4 regions of the Paenibacillus sp. AN1007 genome follow, and region 4 is predicted to be linked to each of the others. Evidence: riboswitches for the same ligand, from Rfam matches in the RefSeq annotation. Region 4 holds a riboswitch; each other region holds the start of a gene.

Region 1 (5,082 bases), 270 kb from region 4:
AATCCTGCAGCAAAAAATGGCGAAAAAGAACGTATCCATGAACATGAGATAAGTCTTTACATCTTCACGGCAGATCCCTATACTACGGGGTAAAGGGGATTGCCTATGAACACTGCTGCCTGCTTTCATGCACATCACTCCAATATCAGATTGATTGAACAAGCGTTGGCTTCCTATAATATCGAATTGGTCCACTATGTCGACCCCGGCTTGGACCGGCTCAAACATGATGAGGATTTCAGCAGCACTCTTGTTCAGGAAAAAGTAAATCAGACACTGCAGTGGATGAGCCGCTGTCACGCTGATGCCATTCTTGTGACATGCACCTTGTTTACAGCAGTGCTGGAACAGCAGAAGCAACCGTTACCAATTCCGGTAACGGGTATTGATGATTCACTGCTCGCCATGATGCGCACACATCCGAAGCGATATTTGCTGGCGTTCACCAACCCGGCTACAGTGGAACCAACCATGGCCCGGTATCGTGAACATCTGGATCAGCATCTGGCAGGAGAGGACAAGCCGGAGCTTGAATCCGTGCTGCTCCCTGGGCTGTTTGACATGATTATGCGCGGTGAACAGGAAAGCTACCTGGCAGCTTTAAAAGATGCACTGCACCAGCTTGCTGTAGAACGCAAGAACAGCTGCCTTATTGCCGCTCAACTTTCAATGGCTCCCGCCTCGGAGCAGGCCTCCATCGATTCAGGCATTACCATCTACACACCACTTACAGGTTTAGGCGCAAGCCTGGAGCGCGACATTGGCATTACACCAAGAAGTTGAGTGCAGGGGATTAGATGGCCACTGCTAAACGCATGTACCATTTCTATTTTGGAGAGGAGAACATGATGAAGCACCTCACTGTAGAACCAGGTCAATCCATCGGTGATATCCGGCTGGGGATGACACAGAACGAAGTTGAGCAGACAGACGCGTTCAGCCTTGATCCCAAAGTTGAGTATGATGCCCAGGGCAAAGCTCAATTTATTGAATTTTATGAGAGCGATGAATTCAAATGTATGCTCGGTAAACTCGATCTTCTGGGCACCGAAGCTGACGTTCTCATTCCGCAGTTGGATGAAATATCGCCGTATGACCGGGAAGATCCTGAACTCGGATGCAGCTTCCAGTTCGATCAGATCGGCTTGATTCTGTGGCGTCCGGTGCCGATGACACGGCAGGATATGCAGGAGAAGTGGTTTCTGGAGATGCCGCCCGAAAATCAGCAGGACGAAATGAAACACCTCTGCTTCTCTACGGCTGCTGTCTATGCCAAAGGGTATTATGACTAGTTACGTCATGTTGGAAGTTGACTGCCTCAAGTGAACAATCCAGCATCACTGCTCACTGCTCTCATACTCCGATACATAAAAAAGTGACCCAAGTTCAGGCTCGACATGCCTGTTGGGTCACTTTTATTAGTTTGAACCATTCTATGCTCTATTCAGCTGGCCATCTACGACCTACCTTAACAGTCACGGTCTACGTCAGCAGATTAGTCATAATCTATGAACGTGCCCGATACTCCTCAGCCTTCGCCTGCATCCCAGCGGCGACTGCCTCTTCTTCCTTCAAGCCGCGATCTGCGGCAAAAGCGCGGATATCCTGCGTGATGCGCATGCTGCAGAACTTCGGCCCACACATGGAGCAGAAATGTGCCTCCTTGGCCCCTTCTGCAGGCAGTGTCTCGTCATGGTAGGACAGTGCCCGTTCCGGGTCCAGAGACAGGTTAAACTGATCCCGCCAGCGGAATTCGAAACGTGCTTTCGAAAGTGCATCATCCCGGCGCTGGGCACGTGGATGCCCTTTGGCCAAATCAGCGGCATGAGCAGCTATTTTATAAGCGATTACCCCTTCGCGCACGTCATCCTTATTTGGGAGCCCGAGATGCTCCTTCGGCGTAACATAGCAGAGCATGGACGTACCAAACCAACCAATCATCGCTGCCCCGATTGCAGACGTAATGTGATCATAGCCCGGAGCAATGTCAGTAGTCAGCGGCCCGAGTGTATAGAAAGGAGCTTCCTGGCAGATTTCCATCTGCAAATCTACATTCTCCTTGATCTTGTGCATCGGCACATGGCCCGGCCCTTCGATCATGACCTGAACATCATGCTTCCACGCGATCTGCGTCAATTCCCCGAGCGTTGCCAGTTCCGCCATCTGTGCCTCGTCATTGGCATCGTAGATGCTCCCTGGGCGCAGTCCATCCCCGAGGGAGAACGCCACATCATACCTTTTCATAATCTCGCAAATTTCTTCAAAATGAGTGTACAAAAAATTCTCCTGATGATGTGCCAGACACCACGCCGCCATAATCGACCCGCCACGCGATACAATACCCGTCATGCGTTTCGCCGTCATTGGAATATAACGCAGCAGCACGCCGGCATGAATCGTAAAATAATCCACACCCTGCTCCGCCTGTTCAATCAGCGTATCCCGATACAGTTCCCAAGTGAGGGCTTCCGCCTCGCCATTCACCTTCTCCAGCGCCTGATAGAGCGGCACCGTACCAATCGGCACCGGAGAGTTGCGAATGATCCATTCCCGGGTGGTATGAATGTCTTTCCCAGTGGAGAGATCCATCACCGTATCCGATCCCCACCGTACAGCCCAGGTCATCTTCTCCACCTCCTCCTCGATCGAGGAAGATACAGCAGAATTACCGATATTGGCATTGATCTTGACATGAAAATGACGACCAATCAGCATCGGCTCACTCTCCGGGTGATTGATGTTGGAGGGCAGAATCGCCCGGCCGCTCGCCAGCTCCTGCCGTACAAATTCCGGCTCCACCCCTTCACGAATAGCTGCGTATTCCATCTCTGGCGTAATCAGACCCTGCCGCGCATAGTGCATCTGTGTAACGCAGCGCCCACCCAGAGCACGCAGCGGCTGTCCGCGAAAGCCTGGGTATTCCTCCGCTCCAGCTCTCCGTCCTCCAGGCTTCAATCCGTTATCCTCCGGTTTAACGGCGCGGCCCTCGTATGCTTCTACATCACCGCGCTCCATGATCCAGTGATTTCGGAGCGCAGGCAGTCCCTTCCGAATGTCCATCTGGAATTCGGGATCGGTCATCGGGCCGCTCGTATCGTAGACACGCAGCGGCTCATTATGCTCCACCCCTTGGGGAGTATTCGTGTCATGCAGGGCAATTTCACGCTCCGGTACAGCTATGTCCGGTCGTGAGCCCTGAATGTACACTTTGCGGCTGCCCGGGAAGGGCTGAACCCCGCCAGCCGCTCCGGTTTTCTTTTCCACCGGATGGCCATCGTTCCCCAATTCCTCTATTCCAATCTGCTTGCCCGTTTGGTTATGTGTACTCATGTCTCCTGTTTCCTCCTCTGTGATCTTCTTTTGTGCATTCTCTCACTAATGCGTCAGCTCCAACGACCACACCTGACAGAAAACATCCAAAGCACAGAAGCACAGCAGGAGTGATCCTGCTCAAGCAGCCCGATAGATCCAAGAGACAGATTTTTATGTACAGCAGCACGAGAACCGAGATTACTATACTGATCCGTTCAGCGTAATTTCATGGTTCCGTTGTTATTTTCCATCATCAACATGCCCTGAACGGCTGCCCCAGAACTCCAAAGGTACCGCGATGGTAAAGCACAACAACGAATGACTCTCTGCTTGCCGCCGTATATAAAAAAGCCGGTTCCGAAGGAACCGACTTATGTCCATCACCCTGCACGCAGCATGGACAAACCGCTGCAATGCAGCATTTGTCCATAGACAACGTCCATGGTGTATGTGATCATATGGCCGATTACTTCCCTACGCTGGTATGATCCAGATCAGGTGCAAAGGGTCCGGGATCTCATGCGATCCCGTCTCAGTCCGGACAATTCGGACTCCCCCAGTAACGTAAACGTATTGCGGCAACCAGGCCGCGTTCAAATCAAAAGATGACATTCATCTGGCCCCGCTGGGCCGTCCATTACAGAGTAGCTTAAACTGGATATAAATACAACCTTTATATTCCAGAGGGACCGGCTCATCTGTGTGACATTCAGGCGAAGGTGGCTGAAAAAGCTCCCTTTAGCCCGCTTTGCCCCTCTATAAAACATATCGATACCGCATCACATACCAATATCAGCAGACACTTATGACAACATAAGTCCCATTTGCGCAGCTGCTTCTTTCAATACCGGCGCATACTCATGCAGTGTTTCCTGTGAGAGCCTGCTGACCGGTCCGGACACGGAAAGTGCTGCCGCAATATTACCCTTGCGATCCATAATCGGTACAGACACAGCTGCAGCTCCTGGCTCACGTTCCTCATAACTGGTGGCATAACCGCTCACCCGAATATCCTCCATCTGCGCCAAATACACTGCTGGATCGATAAACACCGGCCATTCCGGGCCGTTCATCAGTTCCTCCCGGTCCTCTTCGGCGGCAAAAGCCATCAGCACTTTGCTGGATGCCCCCACCGAAAGCGGCAGTCTCGCACCAACGGGTGCAACACGCCGAATGGCCTGATCACTCTGCACCGCCTGAATACGAATCCGCTCACTGCCGTCACGAAGGTAAAGACTCACAGTTTCACCCAGACGATCTCGGAGCCGCTCCATCGCAGGCAGCAGCAAAATGGCTGGATCATCGCTGCGCGACATATGCGCCGACAATTCCCAGATGCGAATGCCTAGCCGGTATTTCTCGGTAGCCGCATCGCGTATCACAAAGCCCTTATCCTCCAGCGTAGCCATCAACCGATGCACCGTACTTTTGTGCAGACCAATCTGGCTGGCAATTTCGGTGAGTCCAAGATCGCTCCGCGTGGTAAAACATAATAATATATCCAGCGCCCGTTCGACAGCACGGACGGTTAACTTGCGGTCTTCCATGGCATAATGCCCTCCTCATGTTTCATCACATGAAACTTGGTTACATAAATTATATGAGAAACGGTCTCATCTGTAAACCAAAAATAGCTGCGAGGCAGGGGAAAAATATATATTTATGATCATTTTATAAGGCTTTAATCTCCTGTAAATTACACGCTATGGAAATGTTATCTATACATCTAAAGAACTATATAACAATTGCGTAACAAATGCCGTCAATCAA
Region 2 (5,082 bases), 2.7 Mb from region 4:
AGCCCCAGGCATGACTGCATGTACGCCCAGCAGCTGCAGCCGTTTAGCCAGGATAACGTCATCCGAAATATAAGGCAGTACGGTGAATCCCTTTTCCAGCAAAATACTGCAGGCCTTGTACGTTTCGATCGGATCTGGAAGTAACGTTATTCCGTCACCGATGACTTCGACTTTTATCATATCACAAAGTCCCGAAGCCCGCGCAAGCTCAGCAATTCTTACAGCTTCTTCTGCCGTTGATGCACCCGCAGTATTGGGCAGCAGTGTGTATTTGCTCAAATCTAACGTATCCAGAAAGTGTTTTTTCTCCGTTTCCTCCAAATTCAGACGACGTACGGCAAAGGTAAGCACCTCCGTACCCGAAGCTTCTACAGCCTGGCCTTGAATCTCCAGGTCTGAAAATTTCCCTGTTCCGAGCAGCAGTCTCGATTCAAACGAATATTTTCCGATAGTTAACATGTTCCACGCATCCCCTGTCTATAATGATTAACCGCCACCTACAAAGTGAACAATCTCAATGCGATCGCCTTCTCTTAACATTGTTATCTCATGATGATCCTTGGTCAAAATACTGCGATTTAACTCCACAACTACCGTTTTCACCTGCAGGTTGAACGATTGCAGTAATTTATCCACTCGATTTAGTTCATCGTCAATCTCCATCTTCTGACCGTTCACGATGATGTTCACAGCACAACACCCTTTCTGTTCAATCGCTCAGGCGATAATGCTTCAATTCCCATCTCTTCCGCACTTTTGCCTTCCAGCATATCCGCGATCCAGCGACCGGTTATCGCACTAAGTAAAATCCCATTCCGAAAATGTCCATATGCAGCGTACAAGCCGGGAACTTGTTCACATTGACCGATATACGGCAGCCCATCAGGTGTAGAAGGTCTCACTCCTGCCCATGCACGCAAAAATTCCGCTTCCTTGACTCCCGGAACCCAATAACCTGCCGCAGTGAGCAGCCGTTGAACGCTATGTGCAGACACACTGCGATCTGTTCGGCCAGGCAGACTGGTTGCACCGATCCATACTTCTCCGTTGGCTTTGGGAACAACGTAAACGTCTTCTGCATAGATTGTACGATCAGGTCTATATCCTGCTTGTTCTGCCGAAAATCGGATTGCGGCTATTTCTCCTTTCACCGGACACGATGGCAGAGCTACCCCTACCTGACTCATCAGCTGCTCTCCATGTAATCCAGCAGCCACAATCACATGTTTGCAGGTTATCTCTCGCTTGGCAGCTGCCACGCCCTGCACTCCATTGTTATTTACAACGAGACGAATGTCCTGCACACCTTCCCAAATCCGCGCTCCCATCATGTGAGCTGCCCTCGCATAAGCTCTGGTCAGCGACACAGGCAGCACTTCGCTCTCCAAAGGTCTGTAATAAGCTCCGTACACATCCCGGTTCAGCCATGCCGCTTCCCGCTCCACAGTGCTTCTGTCCCACCAAAGCTGATTCTTAACTGATGAATTATTTTGTTTATCTTTGCAGCGACTCAGCTCACTATAGGAACGAAAAGGTGTGATAAAACCGGTGTGCCTAAGACCTATCTCCATTCCTGTAAGAGCGTACAGCTGCTCTTTTTGGTGATGCAGCAGTTCTCTGCTGTCGCGCGCCGCCCGTGCAATAAGAGGATGGGCAAAATCCTCACTATCTGCTGCAAGCATACCAGCGGCTGCACCTGAACTCCCACTCGCAATCTCGGACTGTTCGAGAAGCAGTACTTCCCTGCCTCTGGATGCCAGTTCAAAAGCAATCGCACAGCCGATAATTCCCCCGCCAATAATAATGGTTTCTGCTTGGAAAGCTTCTGACGGTTCAGTTGATGGTTTACATATGGAGTCAAGCTCAGGGTTATCGTATTTACTCGATGAGGGGAAAGCCTCCTCAGATTGATTCATACTTTTCTGTTCCACGTTCTCATCTCCTTAACTTCGCAGCTGTACATCTCCTTGGCTGTCGACCATTCACATTCCGGCTTCCACAGCTTGTTTGAAAAGAGCGGCAGCATAGGCTGGGCTTTCATGTTTTAAAATACTTGAAATTACAGCGGCCCCCCTGGCTCCAGATGACCGGACAGCCTGAATATGGCTTGGCTGTATACCTCCGATCGCGATAACAGGCACGCGAACACTTGAACATACCTCTGCCAATACGGCCAATCCCCTTGGTGCTGTATCCGGTTTGCTCTGACTCGCGTACACATGGCCGAAAAAAAGGTAATCTGCTCCAAACTCTTCAGCGATTCTCGCCTCCTCGGCGGAATGCACGGATATGCCTAATCTCATTCGGACATCATGCTGATGCCAGGCTGCCATCTCCACTCCTGCCTTATGCAGCATCTCCCGACTCCAATGCACACCTTGATAAAAGGGGCTGGACTCCGACGGATTCGCACCATTTATTACAATGTGAGATGCTGGAATACCGGACGCTGCCATCTGCTTGGCCCAGTTGAACCGCTGCTGCAGCGTGAGATGCTTTTCCCGGATGTGAATATAATCCACCCAAGGCCATATTTCCTTGGCTGCCCGCAGCATGGCCGCTTGTTCCCCTTTATTTGTGGATACAGCATGCAGCTCAAAAGAGCAGTGATCTTGTTCACACCTCCGTCTAAAGCTCTCTTCCAACTTCTGCGGTTGGTATTTCTTCTGCTCGGCTAATTCCTTCATCTGCTCACGTAATCTCCCTGCTTCATTCTCGCATTTTACTGTACGCAGCTTTGTTCTCCCTCCTCACATCGCTTATACGGAAACCAAAAATATTAATAAAAAATCAAAAAAGCCGCTCCCGTAGGGGAGCGGCTGCGTATAAACAAAGATTCAGTTCAATAACGAAAATGCAGTTATACCTGTTAACAGTTAAAATACCCATTAACTATTAGCCCGGTATCGAAAGCCTGCATCACCTGCAGTGTAGAGATCCTGTTCATATTTTGGAGGATCACTTACTGTCGTTTTTGCTGAAACGCGCCACTTCCCTACGCTGGTATGATCCAGATCAGGTGCAAAGGGTCCGGAATCGCATTCTTCCATCTCAGCCGCTCGTGCGGCCCCCCTAGTGTTCATATGAAGTTGTAGCCTATATTACCACAGTCGAATTTTTTTGTCATCGTGCATTTTCGGACCACTCTTCTACATTCCACGTTTTGGTAACCCAGTCTTCGTAAAAATCCGGTTCGTGCGATACAAGCAAAACGGTTCCTTTATACTCTTTCAATGCACGCTGCAGCTCAGCTTTTGCGGTGACATCCAGATGGTTCGTCGGCTCATCAAACAAAACCCAGTTGCTTTCCCGCATCAGCAGTTTACACAATCGGACTTTAGCCTGCTCTCCTCCGCTCAGCATATTAAGAGGGCGAGTGATGTGCTCATTTTTGAGACCACAGCGTGCAAGATGCCCTCGCACTTCGTTCTGTGTCAGATGTGAAAATTCATTCCAAACATCATCGATCGGTGTAATGTTTTCGGCACGCACTTCCTGTTCGAAATAGGCTGTCTCCAGATAATCTCCCAGAAATGTTTTGCCGCTGATTGGCGCAATCTTACCCAGAATGGTCTTGAGAAGTGTCGATTTACCAACACCATTACAACCAACAATAGCAATCTTTTCTCCACGTTCTATCGTCATTGTCATTTTCGGCAGCAGCGGGTATGTGTAACCAATTTCAAAATCAATACCTTCAAAAACGGTTTTACTGCTCGCCCGGGCATCCTTGAATTTGAATGTTGGTTTTGCCGCTTCATCCGGACGATCAATCCGGTCAATCTTACCAAGTTGTTTCTCCCGGCTCTTCGCCCGTCCTGAGGTCGAAGCTCTGGCCTTGTTCCGCTGAATGAAATCTTCCTGCTTTTTGATATACTCCTGCTGCTTCTCATAAGCATCAATGTGCTGCGCTTTTTGCATATCCGCCATTTCCAGGAATTTCTCATAATTGGCAGCGTAACGCGTCAATTTGGCAAACTCCAGATGGTAGATGACATTCACAACTTCATTCATAAACTCCGTATCATGGGAGATCAGCAAAAATGCATGCGGATAGTCTCTCAAATATCGTGTCAGCCATTCAATATGCTCTACATCCAGATAGTTTGTCGGCTCATCCAACAACAACGCAGTAGGCTTCTCCAGTAATAACTTGGCAAGAAGTACCTTCGTACGCTGTCCGCCGCTAAGTGCAGCAACATCACGATCCAGCCCAATGGCATTCAATCCCAGACCATTAGCCATCTCTTCCACTTTGACATCAATTAAATAAAAATCGCCCTGTTCCAGCTGTTCCTGGATCTCGCCCATTTCTTCGAGCAGCTGCTCCAGCTTGTCCGCGTCTGCATCGGCCATCTGGTCGGTGATGGCCATCATTTCCTTTTCCAATTCCAGCAGCGGCAGAAACGCATCTTTAAGCACATCTCGAATCGTCCTACCTGGTGTTAACTTGGTGTGTTGATCCAGATATCCATAACGAACTTTCGGCGTCCACTCTACTTTACCGCTGTCTTTAAGAAGTTTTCCTGTAAGGATATTCATTAATGTTGATTTCCCGGCGCCATTAGCTCCGACTAGACCTACACGTTCTCCGGCAAGCAGACGAAAAGAAACATTTTTAAATAACGTTCGGTCTCCAAAATTGTGACTGACGTTCTCTACTGACAATAAACTCATAAGATGAGGCTGCTCCTATCTATTTACATTACTTTAGTTCACGTTTCAAACCCCTATTCTAGCACAGATTCTGTGTTTTCTGAAAGTAATGAAAAATGGGCAGAGCAGTTATACTCAAAATACCCTCTCGCTGCTGCCTGCTTTGCAGTCGTAAATACCTCCTCCGCACGAAAACCGGGATTACAGGTCGCAGGATAATGATATTTAATGCCTGTTGCGGAATCCATTCCGCCAACAACTGCTGTTCTTTTAACCAGTCTTCCTCCGCCAATTGCATAATTGTTAATTTTTTGATCTCCAGCAGCAATGCCTTGGATAAAAGCCATCAAGCCAGTATCATTGATCGAATTATACCAATCTTCCTGTGAGATCAAGGGCATCGTGAACAGATAAGATATCCCATTC
Region 3 (5,082 bases), 480 kb from region 4:
TATATACGAAGACAGAATATAAATGCAACTGATAGATATCCCATTTCAATAAATGATGGAGCTTTCTTCATCCGTTTGTCCAAATCCTGAATCATTACAATGCCCACTTACGTATCTTTACAAAGCTGGATCAAGTAAAATTGAAATAACTTCTAAAACCTCAAGGGGTGAGCTTATGTTTTACTTCATCGTCTTTCTGTTGATTAGTTTAATCGGATTCGTCTTTGGAACCAGAGCCCTGATCATACCGGATTCATGGCCATTCAACCGTAATAAAGACGAGTTAATGCAATCCGACATCATCCGTATCAAATTCCGAGGTATTTTCCTTCTTGCAATTAGCATCGTTATGTCTTTAGCTTCGATTAAGCAATTATTCGAGTAATCGATCTCAAGTTGGATGGTTTTCCTGTAAACAAACTGCACTATGGTTTGATCAGACTACAGATGAGGAGTTGTTGCTTTATGAATATGAGTCCTAACCCTTTGAACTCACAAGAGGCCGAAGCTGCCAAACGAAGAGCAGACGAACTTGCCCACCAAGCTCAGCGAGGTACTTGGATGAGCGGGATTATCACCACGATTATTATAGCCGCTGTTATAATTGGTATTTTATATTGGGTGGCTTACGCTAGAACTTCTTAAGGGAACGCAATTAGCCATTGCCCAGGAAATACTCCTTCGTGACTATTAAAATGAATTAAACGGATACAACGGCTGCTTGTCCTTTGAACAACTTGCCAAATACATACCGTACTAGCGGCCCCAATACGATCAACTGATACGGTAAAGCCAGACTAATGTTACGAGCAATCGTATGAAAATATGCGCCGAACACAGATGCTCCGTCTAACTGATCAGCTGCATAGGCTGTCATAATCCCATATAGAGACATGATCAAAACCATCCCGACAACCATAAAAAAGGACATGGTAACGATCCCTTTGATTCTACTGGATCTCGCAAAAGGGATGGAAAAGGCCATTTTTCTCGCTGCAGGTCCAACGATGAACGACTCCACCACAAAAGCGATGACAAAACAGATTACGAATTGCAGCAGCATCTGCATCGCAGACATCTCGCTTAACATTCCCGTGTGCCATAGATTGAAGGTCATCATGACGACGACCATTCCCGTACACATCATAAGTCCAAAAATAACTTGTTCTTTCTTGCTTCCTGGCAATATACTCATCCTTTCTGTACTGGGATCATTATAGAGATTGTGACCACCCTTACATAAGTGAACATTATGTGAACGATTTGTTGACTAGGGTGTGTCTGAAAACGCTGAAGGAAGCCAATTTTGCTAAATTTTCGTTCCAAGCTAGGAAGTTTTCCGCAGGCGTGCCGGGGCACGTCAAGGGAAAGTGACGAAGCAGGGGGCGAAAAGGCGGTAAAAGATGCACTTCAGTAGTTTTCAAGACACACCCTAGACACACTCCCTTTACTCGCCTATAATTACACCTAGTAATGCCCGTAACTTCATAGTTTCCCAGGGGAGTCGGAATTGGCCGGCTGAGAGTGTATCCCATCAAGATACTAACCCTTAGACCTGATCTGGATCATGCCAGCGTAGGAATCGGAGTATATTGCAACGGCACAGCCATAAGCTGAAAGCCATTCTCTCACGCCTGCACGCGTCCCGGATTACGGGGCGCTTTTTTTGTTTTCTATGGACAAACAGAAACAGAAAAATGACGTTATTCGGACAACCTGCAAGTATAAATTCGTCGATTTATGCAAAGGGATTGGATATGAAGCCAAGGAGTACCCCGTGCCATAGGCCGGACATACCGAAGGAGAGAAACACGATGAAATGGCGTAAAACAATGGGATTGTTACTCATGTGTGTACTGCTGATAACCGCAGCTGCATGTGGTGGCAAAGAAACGGCTCCAGTTGAGCAGAAAGGTGCGGCCAGTTCAGGGAAAACGAACGATGACAGTGGCGCTGCACTGAAAGATGTGAAGGTCGTGCTCGACTGGACGCCTAATACGAATCATACCGGTCTGTACGCAGCAGTGGATCAGGGTTTTTATAAAGCTGCTGGCTTGAATGTAGAGATTGTACAACCAGGTGCCGGCGGTGCAGATACGATGGTTGCCTCGGGTGAAGTGCCGTTTGGCGTCAGCTACCAGGAGAGTGTAACTCAGGCCCGCACGCAGGATGTTCCACTGGTGTCCATTGCAGCAGTTATTCAGCATAATACATCCGGTTTTGCCGCTCCGGTAGATCGCAAGATCAAATCCCCCAAAGACTTTGAAGGTAAAACTTACGGCGGCTGGGGTTCTCCGGTAGAAGAAGCCGTGATGCAGTCCATTATGGAGGGCGAAGGTGCTGATGTATCCAAAGTTAAAAACATTAACATGGGCGATGCCGATTTCTTCACAGCCGTGAAACGGGACATTGATTTTGCCTGGATCTTCTACGCTTGGACAGGAATTGAGGCTGAACTGCGCGGGGAGCCGATTGACATGTTATATGTGAAGGATTATGCCAAAGCGCTGGACTATTACACCCCTGTGCTTGTAACCAACGAGCAAACGATTCAGAAGGACCCTGAACTGGTGAAAGCTTTCCTGAAGGCCACTTCTGAAGGATACCAATATGCGATTGATCACCCTGAAGAAGCAGCGAATATTTTGATTAAAGCTGTACCCGATCTGGACAAGGAATTAGTAGTGGCAAGCCAGAAATGGCTCAGCCCGAAATATAAGGATGATGCACCGCGCTGGGGTGAACAAAAGGAAGACGTATGGAAAAACTACACCGACTGGATGTTCAGCAAGAAACTGCTGGATAAAAAGATTGATGTAACGAAAGCCTATACGAACGAGTTTTTACCACAATAAAATGAATCTAAATGTAACACTGAAATATGATATTTACACGTTTGAACGAAGAGGAAAGAACTTAAAAAAGCAAAGCGATCGTCTATAAGGTTCGCCGAGTTCCCCCTTCTACATCAACTTCTTATTTTAAATACACCCGAAAAGGAGTTTTGATCTCTCATGGCAAGTACATTACTCAGCATTCAAGTTATTCCCAAAACGCCGAACGGCGAGAACTCCTATCCATACGTAGACCGTGCCATCGAAGTGATTCAGCAATCCGGCCTGAAATATCAGGTCAATGCACTCGACACTACCATGGAAGGCGAACTGGAGGAGCTGCTGGAGGTTGTCCGTAAAATGCACGAAGTACTCGTGGAAGCTGGCAGCCCAAGCATTATCTCACAGATCAAAATTGCACATAGTCCAGACGGATTCAGCATGGATACGCTGACGGAGAAATACCGCTAATGTCTTCCTATTTCAAAAGTGTATGGCCGCCCTTTGTGGCGGTTATTCTCTTTATTGCGATATGGCAGGGGGCGGTCTCCCTGTTCCATATTGAGAAATGGATGCTGCCTGCACCCTCTGACATTGCCCATGAAGCAGCTTCTCAAGCCGATCGACTTGGCATGCACGCTTCTGCAACAATTCAGTTAACACTCATCGGTTTTGCGGCAGGTACGGCCGTTGGTCTGCTGATTGCAATGGTGCTGCATCTGATCCCTTTTCTCAAATCGGCCTTGTATCCACTGCTTATTCTTAGTCAAAATATTCCGACCATCGCGCTCGCACCGCTTCTGCTGATCTGGTTCGGCTTCGGCCTGCTGCCCAAGCTGATTACGATCATTCTGGTCTGCTTCTTTCCAGTGGCCGTTGCGGCCATGGATGGGCTGACACGCACCGATGCTGCCATGATGAACTATATGCGTATGGCGGGTGCGAAGCGCCGTCATATCTTCTGGAAGCTGGAGCTTCCCCACGCTCTGCCGTCCATATTCTCGGGCATCAAAATCGCTGCGACATACAGCGTGATGGGCGCCATCATCGCCGAGTGGATCGGTGCTGACAAGGGCATCGGCTATTATATGATGCTGCAGAAGTCAGCGTATCGGACAGATCGTCTTTTTGTCGCCATTATGATTATCGTAGCGCTCAGCCTGCTGCTCTTCCTGCTGATCGCACTGCTGGAGAAACTGCTTGTCCGCTGGCGTCCACAGAAACGCTAGATTGAATTCACTGCTGGAAACAATGCTTGGGATTGTTAACAGCTTAGAAAGTTATCGTATTTTGTACATTAGGATGTGATCCTCATATGAAACAGCAACAGGACCAACATGCCGAACATGATGCTTCAGCTCCGCTCCCACCTGCGCTGGACATCGCCGATGTTCACGTGTCCTTCAAAGAACGGCGGCGTAAACTGCCTGTGCTGAACGGCCTGTCTCTGACAGTGAAAAAAGGGGAATTCGTCGCTATCGTTGGCCCTTCCGGCTGCGGTAAAAGCACCCTGTTCCACATCATCGGCGGCCTGCTGACACCGCAGAACGGCGATGTGTTCATGAACGGCAAGCAGGTTACCGGAGAGCGCGGGCATATCAGCTACATGCCGCAGCAGCCCGCTCTTTTTCCATGGCGGACGATTGAAGATAATGTGCTGCTGGCTGGCGAGGTCGCATCTTCCGCAGCTTTCGCTGCCCCAGGTGCTCAGCCCGCTGCGCGTGCCGAAGCACTTGCAGCGGCACGGCAGTGGCTGGGCAGTGTTGGCCTTGCCGGATTCGAGCGGGCATACCCTCATCAGCTGTCAGGCGGCATGCAGCAGCGTGCCGCTTTCCTGCGGGCGCTGCTCAGCCCGCAGGAGCTGATGCTGCTCGATGAGCCGTTCAGCGCGCTCGACGCCCTGACCCGAAGCGACATGCAGCGCTGGCTTCTGGATATCTGGGAACAGAACCGCCGCTCAGTGCTGTTCATCACCCACAATATCGAGGAAGCGCTGCTGCTGGCAGATCGGGTCTATGTGTTATCGAACCGGCCTGCGGCTGTGCTGCATGAGGTTCAGGTTCCTTTTGACCGGCCGAGACAAGAAACTATTACGGAAGAACCCGCTTTTCTCGAACGCAAACGACAGATTGCGCAGTGGATGAAAGAAGAACAGCAGAAAGCCCGCCTATTATGATAGCGCGGGCTTTTAAGTTATTTTTTTCCTAATTTGGTGATCCAACTCGCTCCATTTGGCGTTATATATATG
Region 4 (5,082 bases):
TGGACGGTTAGGAATCCTTTGAGATCAGGAACTGGGGTTCTTCCATTAGGTTTTTACATGCAATAGGCGAGGACATTGCGATAAGTGTAGTATAGGTTCCATATTTGTCACATTGGTTTCCAAATGCCTCTAAGTCTGCGATAGAATCTGTCATGATTTTCAATAAATAATTATGTTCTCCACTGACGCGATAACATTCTACAACTTCGGGCGAAACACGGCAGAAATCAAGGAAAGCAGTGCATTCTCTAGTTCGAAATAGTAGATAGGATGTACTTTGTTTTCCTAATTTTTGCGGATTAAGGACGGTGCGATACCCTTCAATAACACCGCTTTCCTCCAGTCGTTTTACACGTTCTGTGACGGCTGGCTGTGAAAGTCCCACCAATTTTCCTAATTCGGTCATGGACAATCTGGCTTGGTTTTCCATATGGAACAGGATGTTTCTATCGATCTGATCCATAAACTCACTCCCTTTTATTATATAGGTTATTTCGTGAAGAGACTTTTATATTCATAGTAATTAAAAGATAATGTTTTGTAAATGTGAAGCTTTATAACAGAAATGATTTATATATTAAATATGCTTGGGATGGAGGGGTGGGGGATGAAATAGATATGTGCGTGATGCAAGGTGGGAAGAAGGTGAGAAAGGTGAAAGGATTTAAAGGATACAGAAGGAGATATGGTGCGCTGCAGGATGAACTGTTTGCGGAAGGATAAGGATGAAAAATGATGCAGGAGGATGTGTAGTTTGCAGAACAAGGCAAAGGAGGAGAAGAATAAAACAAGAATGCAAAGGCTGCAGACCGAGTGGCTGCAGCCTTTGCATTCTCGGGCAGGGAGCACGGCTATGCCTGCTCCCTGCGCAGGATCGCGGCGAGCTGTGCAGCCGCTGCGTGCACATCGGCCGCGCCCGCGATGGCGGAGATGACGGCGACGCCGTCGGCTCCAGCCGCCATCACGGCGGCCGCGGTATCGGGCGTAATGCCGCCGATACCAACCACCGGAACCGCGATGCCTGCGGCGCGCAGTTCCGCCATCCCGGCGGGGCCCAGCACAGCGTGGGCATCCGCTTTGGAGCGCGTCGGGTACATTGGCCCGATGCCAAGATAGTCTGCGCCCGCCTGCACGGCAAGGCGGGCTTCAAGGGCGGAGTGGGCGGATACGCCAAGCATCCGCCCTTCGCCAATGCGGGCGCGCACCAGCGCCGCGTCCGCATCGTCCTGACCGACGTGTACACCGTCGGCCTCTACAGCCACAGCCAGCTCCACATCATCGTTCACGATGAACGGTATCCCGTGCTGGCTGCACACCTCGCGAAGCCGCAGCGCAAGCGCTGTTCGGGCTTCGCCTGTCAGGGCGCCAGTTCCCTTCTCGCGGAACTGGAACAGCGTGATGCCGCCAGCGATCGCCTGGCGCAGCACCTCCACCGGGTCACGCGTCGTATTGACGCTGCCCATCACCAAATACAACTGCAGCGCACGGCGTACCGCTTCCGTATCCCATCTACGCATCAGCATGCACCTCGCTGTCTGCGCTGGTACGCGAAGTGATTCGTCGGTCCGTGCCCGGCCCCGAATCCCAGCTCATCTTCAATGGCTGCCTGAATGAAGGCTCGCGCGGTTGTAACGGCAGCCAGAACAGAAGAACCCTTGGCCAGTTCGGCCGTAATGGCAGCAGAGAAGGTGCAGCCGGTTCCGTGCGTATGACGTGTCATTACACGCAGGTTCTCCAGGTAATGAAAGGACTGCCCGTCGTACAGAACATCCACTACCGTTCCGCTACCAGTCTCATGTCCTCCTTTGATCAGGGCATACGTTGTGCCCATCTGTACCAATTGTTTTGCAGCTTCTTCGCGTTCGTTCAGATTGGTTATGTTCATACCCGTAAGCAGTTCAGCTTCCGGGATGTTAGGTGTTGTGAGCAGGGCATGGGGCATCAGCTCCTCAACAAGTGCCTGCACCGCCTCCTGCTGGAGGAGAGGTGCACCGCCTTTAGCTACCATCACCGGATCGATCACCAGATTGGTCCAGCCGAACTGCTGCCATTTTGCCGCGACAAGACGAATAATCTCGGCACTATACAGCATGCCTGTCTTGACCGCACGCGGCTGAAAGTCTTCTCCCGTTGAATCGAGCTGCTGGGCTATGCCTTCATAACTGATGGGAAATACGCCCTGCACACCCATAGTGTTCTGTGCAGCGATCGCAGTAATCACCGTCATTCCGTATACACCAAGCTCCTGGAAGGTTTTGAGATCAGCCTGAATTCCGGCACCGCCACCGTTATCAGAACCTGCAATCGTTAATGCCTGCGTAATGTTCATCGTACACCTCCCCGAATCTGGCGAATCTGCGCGTGCTCCGAGAGCAGTTCAGGTGTCACCTGTGCTAATTGATTTAGAAATTCCATCTGGAAGCTGCCAGGGCCCTGATGAGCTGTTCGAGCTGCAGCCCGTTCAGCGGAAACACCATAAAAGGCAGCTGCCTCGGTCACACTGTGCAGTAAATCATCTCCTGGTGCGGCAGCGGCAGCGAAAGCACCAATCACCGAGCTTAGAAGGCAGCCTGCGCCTGTCACTTGGGTGAGTAAAGCATGTCCGTTGCTGGTCAGAAATGTTTGATACCCGTCCGTAATAACATCGTACTGACCTGTAATGACGATAATGCAGCCCAGCCGCTGTGCAGCGCGCTCCGCAATGTCAATCCGGTCACCCTCTCCAGTTCCGGCATCCACACCTTTGATATTCCACGGCACCCCAATGACATGGGCCACCTCGGCAGCATTACCGCGCAGCACAGTGAGACGAAGCTCACGAACCAGCTTCTGCACCGTATCGGTGCGATAAGCGGTTGCTCCCGCACCAACCGGATCAAGTACAACAGGTACATGATGTGCATTGGCAGACTTCCCGGCCAGCAGGATCGACTGAACAACTCTTTCATCCAATGTGCCAATGTTCAGAACGACTGCTCCAGCCATACGGGCAGCATCAGCGGCTTCTTCATGAGCATAAGCCATGAACGGAGAGGCACCAAGGGCAAGCAGACCATTTGCAGTAAAAGGAGCAACCACAAGGTTGGTAATGTTATGAATCAAAGGATTGAGTGTACGTACACGTTGAAGATATGACATCGCAATTTCCTCCTTGATCTAAAATGATCTGATGATGGTGAATCATGTGACATCCATTTGCACGTTGGGAATAGAGAAGATAATCGTCCGGTTCCTTTGCGATGGAATATAAAAAAAGCCCCACCCATTTCCGGAGAAATGAGCAGGGCTTCCAGTTGTAACTATGGTGATGGTTCCCCTTAACAACTAGGGAGAATCCACTATTCATAAAGGCTGCTCACTTCCCTCCGCTGGTATAATCCAGATCAGGTTCAAAGGGTCCGAATATAACGATTCGTCTCAGCCGTAAGGCTCCCCTAGTGTATTGTGCAAAATATGGAGTTATGTCCCCAGTCTATATCACATCCTGCCATAATGTAAAGAGGACTGGCTGACTGTGAATACGTTGAAAGCTGCGCAGAAAAAGAAGATGTTTCTGAATAATTTGGTTTATCTTGATTCGTTATTCGGATTTACCTTCGTTCATTAACCCGATATAATGGAGATTGGCCCATACGGCCGTATTACGAATGAGGGCAGGACATGTGTTCCTCCCGGCAGAATGGGGACCCTGAGTTGAAAACGTTCAAGAAAGTATACATTGAAATTACGAGCATCTGTAATCTGGCATGCAGCTTTTGTCCACAAACGAAGCGTGCCAAAGGATTTATCGACCCTGAAGTCTTTAATAATATATTGGATCAGATCAAACCGCACACCAAACACATCTACCTGCACGTCAAAGGGGAACCGCTGCTGCATCCCAAAATTGACGTGCTGCTGGACTCCGCCCATGCCAAAGGATTCAAAGTAAACATTACAACGAACGGTACACTGCTGCCGAAAACACAGCATAAATTGATAGGTAAACCTGCACTGAGACAGATGAATTTCTCGCTGCACAGCTTCGACGGTCATGAAGGCTCTACCGACCGTGACGGATATCTGCGTAACATTTTGACTTTTGTACGTGAAGCCGTGAAACATAATGTCATTGTCTCGTTTCGATTATGGAATCTGACACAGGACAACTTTACGAATGCACAGAGGAATCGAAACCGAGAGACGCTGGAGGTGCTGGAGCGTGAATTCAATCTGGACTTCCGGATTGAGGAAAAAGTCGTTCCAGGCAGCGGCATAAAAATCGCGCCGAATGTGTACCTGAATCAGGATCATGAATTCCAGTGGCCAAGTCTGGATGCACCTGAAGATGATGGTAGGGGCTTCTGCCATGCACTGCGCAGTCAGGCCGCTGTGCTGGTGGACGGAACCGTCGTTCCCTGCTGTCTGGATGGAGAGGGTGTTATTAACCTGGGTAACATCCATGAGAAGTCTTTCTCGGAAATTGTGGATGGAGAGCGTGCGAACAATCTGGTGTACGGTTTCTCTAAACGTGAGGCTGTAGAGGAATTATGCCGCAAGTGTGGGTACCGTCAGCGGTTCGGAGCCGGAGCCTGAGACAAGAGTTAGAATAGCAGGATGGATTACACGAGATCAGGACTGATCTGCCGAAAAAGGAATAAGATACTCCAAGACTCTACTGTCTGCAAGCAGACGATAGAGTCTTTTTTGATGAACTTGATGGTAATTAGGACGGTAAAAAACAGCATATACCAAGTTAATATCGGTACATATCATCGGAATGGAATATGATGATAAATACAGTTCGATCCGTTTTTATGCCGGGGAATGTAAATGTGATCCAGGGATTATTCCTGTAATCTTCCTTTTTATGTAGGATTAAGACAGGTTCCGGGCAGTGCTTACTGCTGCGGTTCCGTGAGACAAGCCTGCGGCTTGCAGACAAATCCATTTAAATTATAGGGAGGATGTTGATGATGAAAAAGATGTTAACGCTGTTGTTGTCCGCTGGTCTGGTTGCTTCCATATTTGGTGTTATGCCTGCGGCGGCTGCGCCAACGGTTGTAAATTCAACGATTGTTGTACCTAAGGGCACAACGTATG

The links. A riboswitch is a leader RNA that binds a small molecule or an ion and turns the genes downstream of it on or off. The one in region 4 is predicted to bind thiamine pyrophosphate.
Region 1: it holds a riboswitch for thiamine pyrophosphate, as region 4 does, so the genes downstream of both, thiC (phosphomethylpyrimidine synthase ThiC) here and thiM (hydroxyethylthiazole kinase) in region 4, are expected to answer to the same signal.
Region 2: it holds a riboswitch for thiamine pyrophosphate, as region 4 does, so the genes downstream of both, ABXS70_RS09540 (thiamine phosphate synthase) here and thiM (hydroxyethylthiazole kinase) in region 4, are expected to answer to the same signal.
Region 3: it holds a riboswitch for thiamine pyrophosphate, as region 4 does, so the genes downstream of both, ABXS70_RS23745 (ABC transporter substrate-binding protein) here and thiM (hydroxyethylthiazole kinase) in region 4, are expected to answer to the same signal.

What each region holds. Positions count from the first base shown of each region.
Region 1 is NZ_CP159992.1:5,092,681-5,097,762, forward strand. It holds gene ABXS70_RS22800 (hypothetical protein) at 1-52, shown strand, start outside; gene ABXS70_RS22805 (aspartate/glutamate racemase family protein) at 106-783, shown strand; gene ABXS70_RS22810 (hypothetical protein) at 798-1,292, shown strand; gene thiC (phosphomethylpyrimidine synthase ThiC) at 1,507-3,330, opposite strand; TPP riboswitch at 3,767-3,880, opposite strand; gene ABXS70_RS22820 (IclR family transcriptional regulator) at 4,116-4,859, opposite strand.
Region 2 is NZ_CP159992.1:2,089,486-2,094,567, reverse strand. It holds gene ABXS70_RS09555 (thiazole synthase) at 1-459, opposite strand, end outside; gene thiS (sulfur carrier protein ThiS) at 487-690, opposite strand; gene thiO (glycine oxidase ThiO) at 687-1,931, opposite strand; gene ABXS70_RS09540 (thiamine phosphate synthase) at 1,983-2,687, opposite strand; TPP riboswitch at 2,976-3,084, opposite strand; gene ABXS70_RS09535 (ABC-F family ATP-binding cassette domain-containing protein) at 3,124-4,677, opposite strand; gene ABXS70_RS09530 (hypothetical protein) at 4,731-5,082, opposite strand, start outside.
Region 3 is NZ_CP159992.1:5,301,729-5,306,810, forward strand. It holds gene ABXS70_RS23735 (hypothetical protein) at 487-645, shown strand; gene ABXS70_RS23740 (hypothetical protein) at 701-1,195, opposite strand; TPP riboswitch at 1,488-1,600, shown strand; gene ABXS70_RS23745 (ABC transporter substrate-binding protein) at 1,815-2,855, shown strand; gene ABXS70_RS23750 (MTH1187 family thiamine-binding protein) at 3,015-3,305, shown strand; gene ABXS70_RS23755 (ABC transporter permease) at 3,305-4,063, shown strand; gene ABXS70_RS23760 (ABC transporter ATP-binding protein) at 4,150-5,010, shown strand.
Region 4 is NZ_CP159992.1:4,819,310-4,824,391, reverse strand. It holds gene ABXS70_RS21720 (winged helix-turn-helix transcriptional regulator) at 8-463, opposite strand; gene thiE (thiamine phosphate synthase) at 852-1,517, opposite strand; gene thiD (bifunctional hydroxymethylpyrimidine kinase/phosphomethylpyrimidine kinase) at 1,517-2,329, opposite strand; gene thiM (hydroxyethylthiazole kinase) at 2,326-3,138, opposite strand; TPP riboswitch at 3,344-3,446, opposite strand; gene ABXS70_RS21700 (radical SAM/SPASM domain-containing protein) at 3,694-4,575, shown strand; gene ABXS70_RS21695 (pectate lyase) at 4,956-5,082, shown strand, end outside.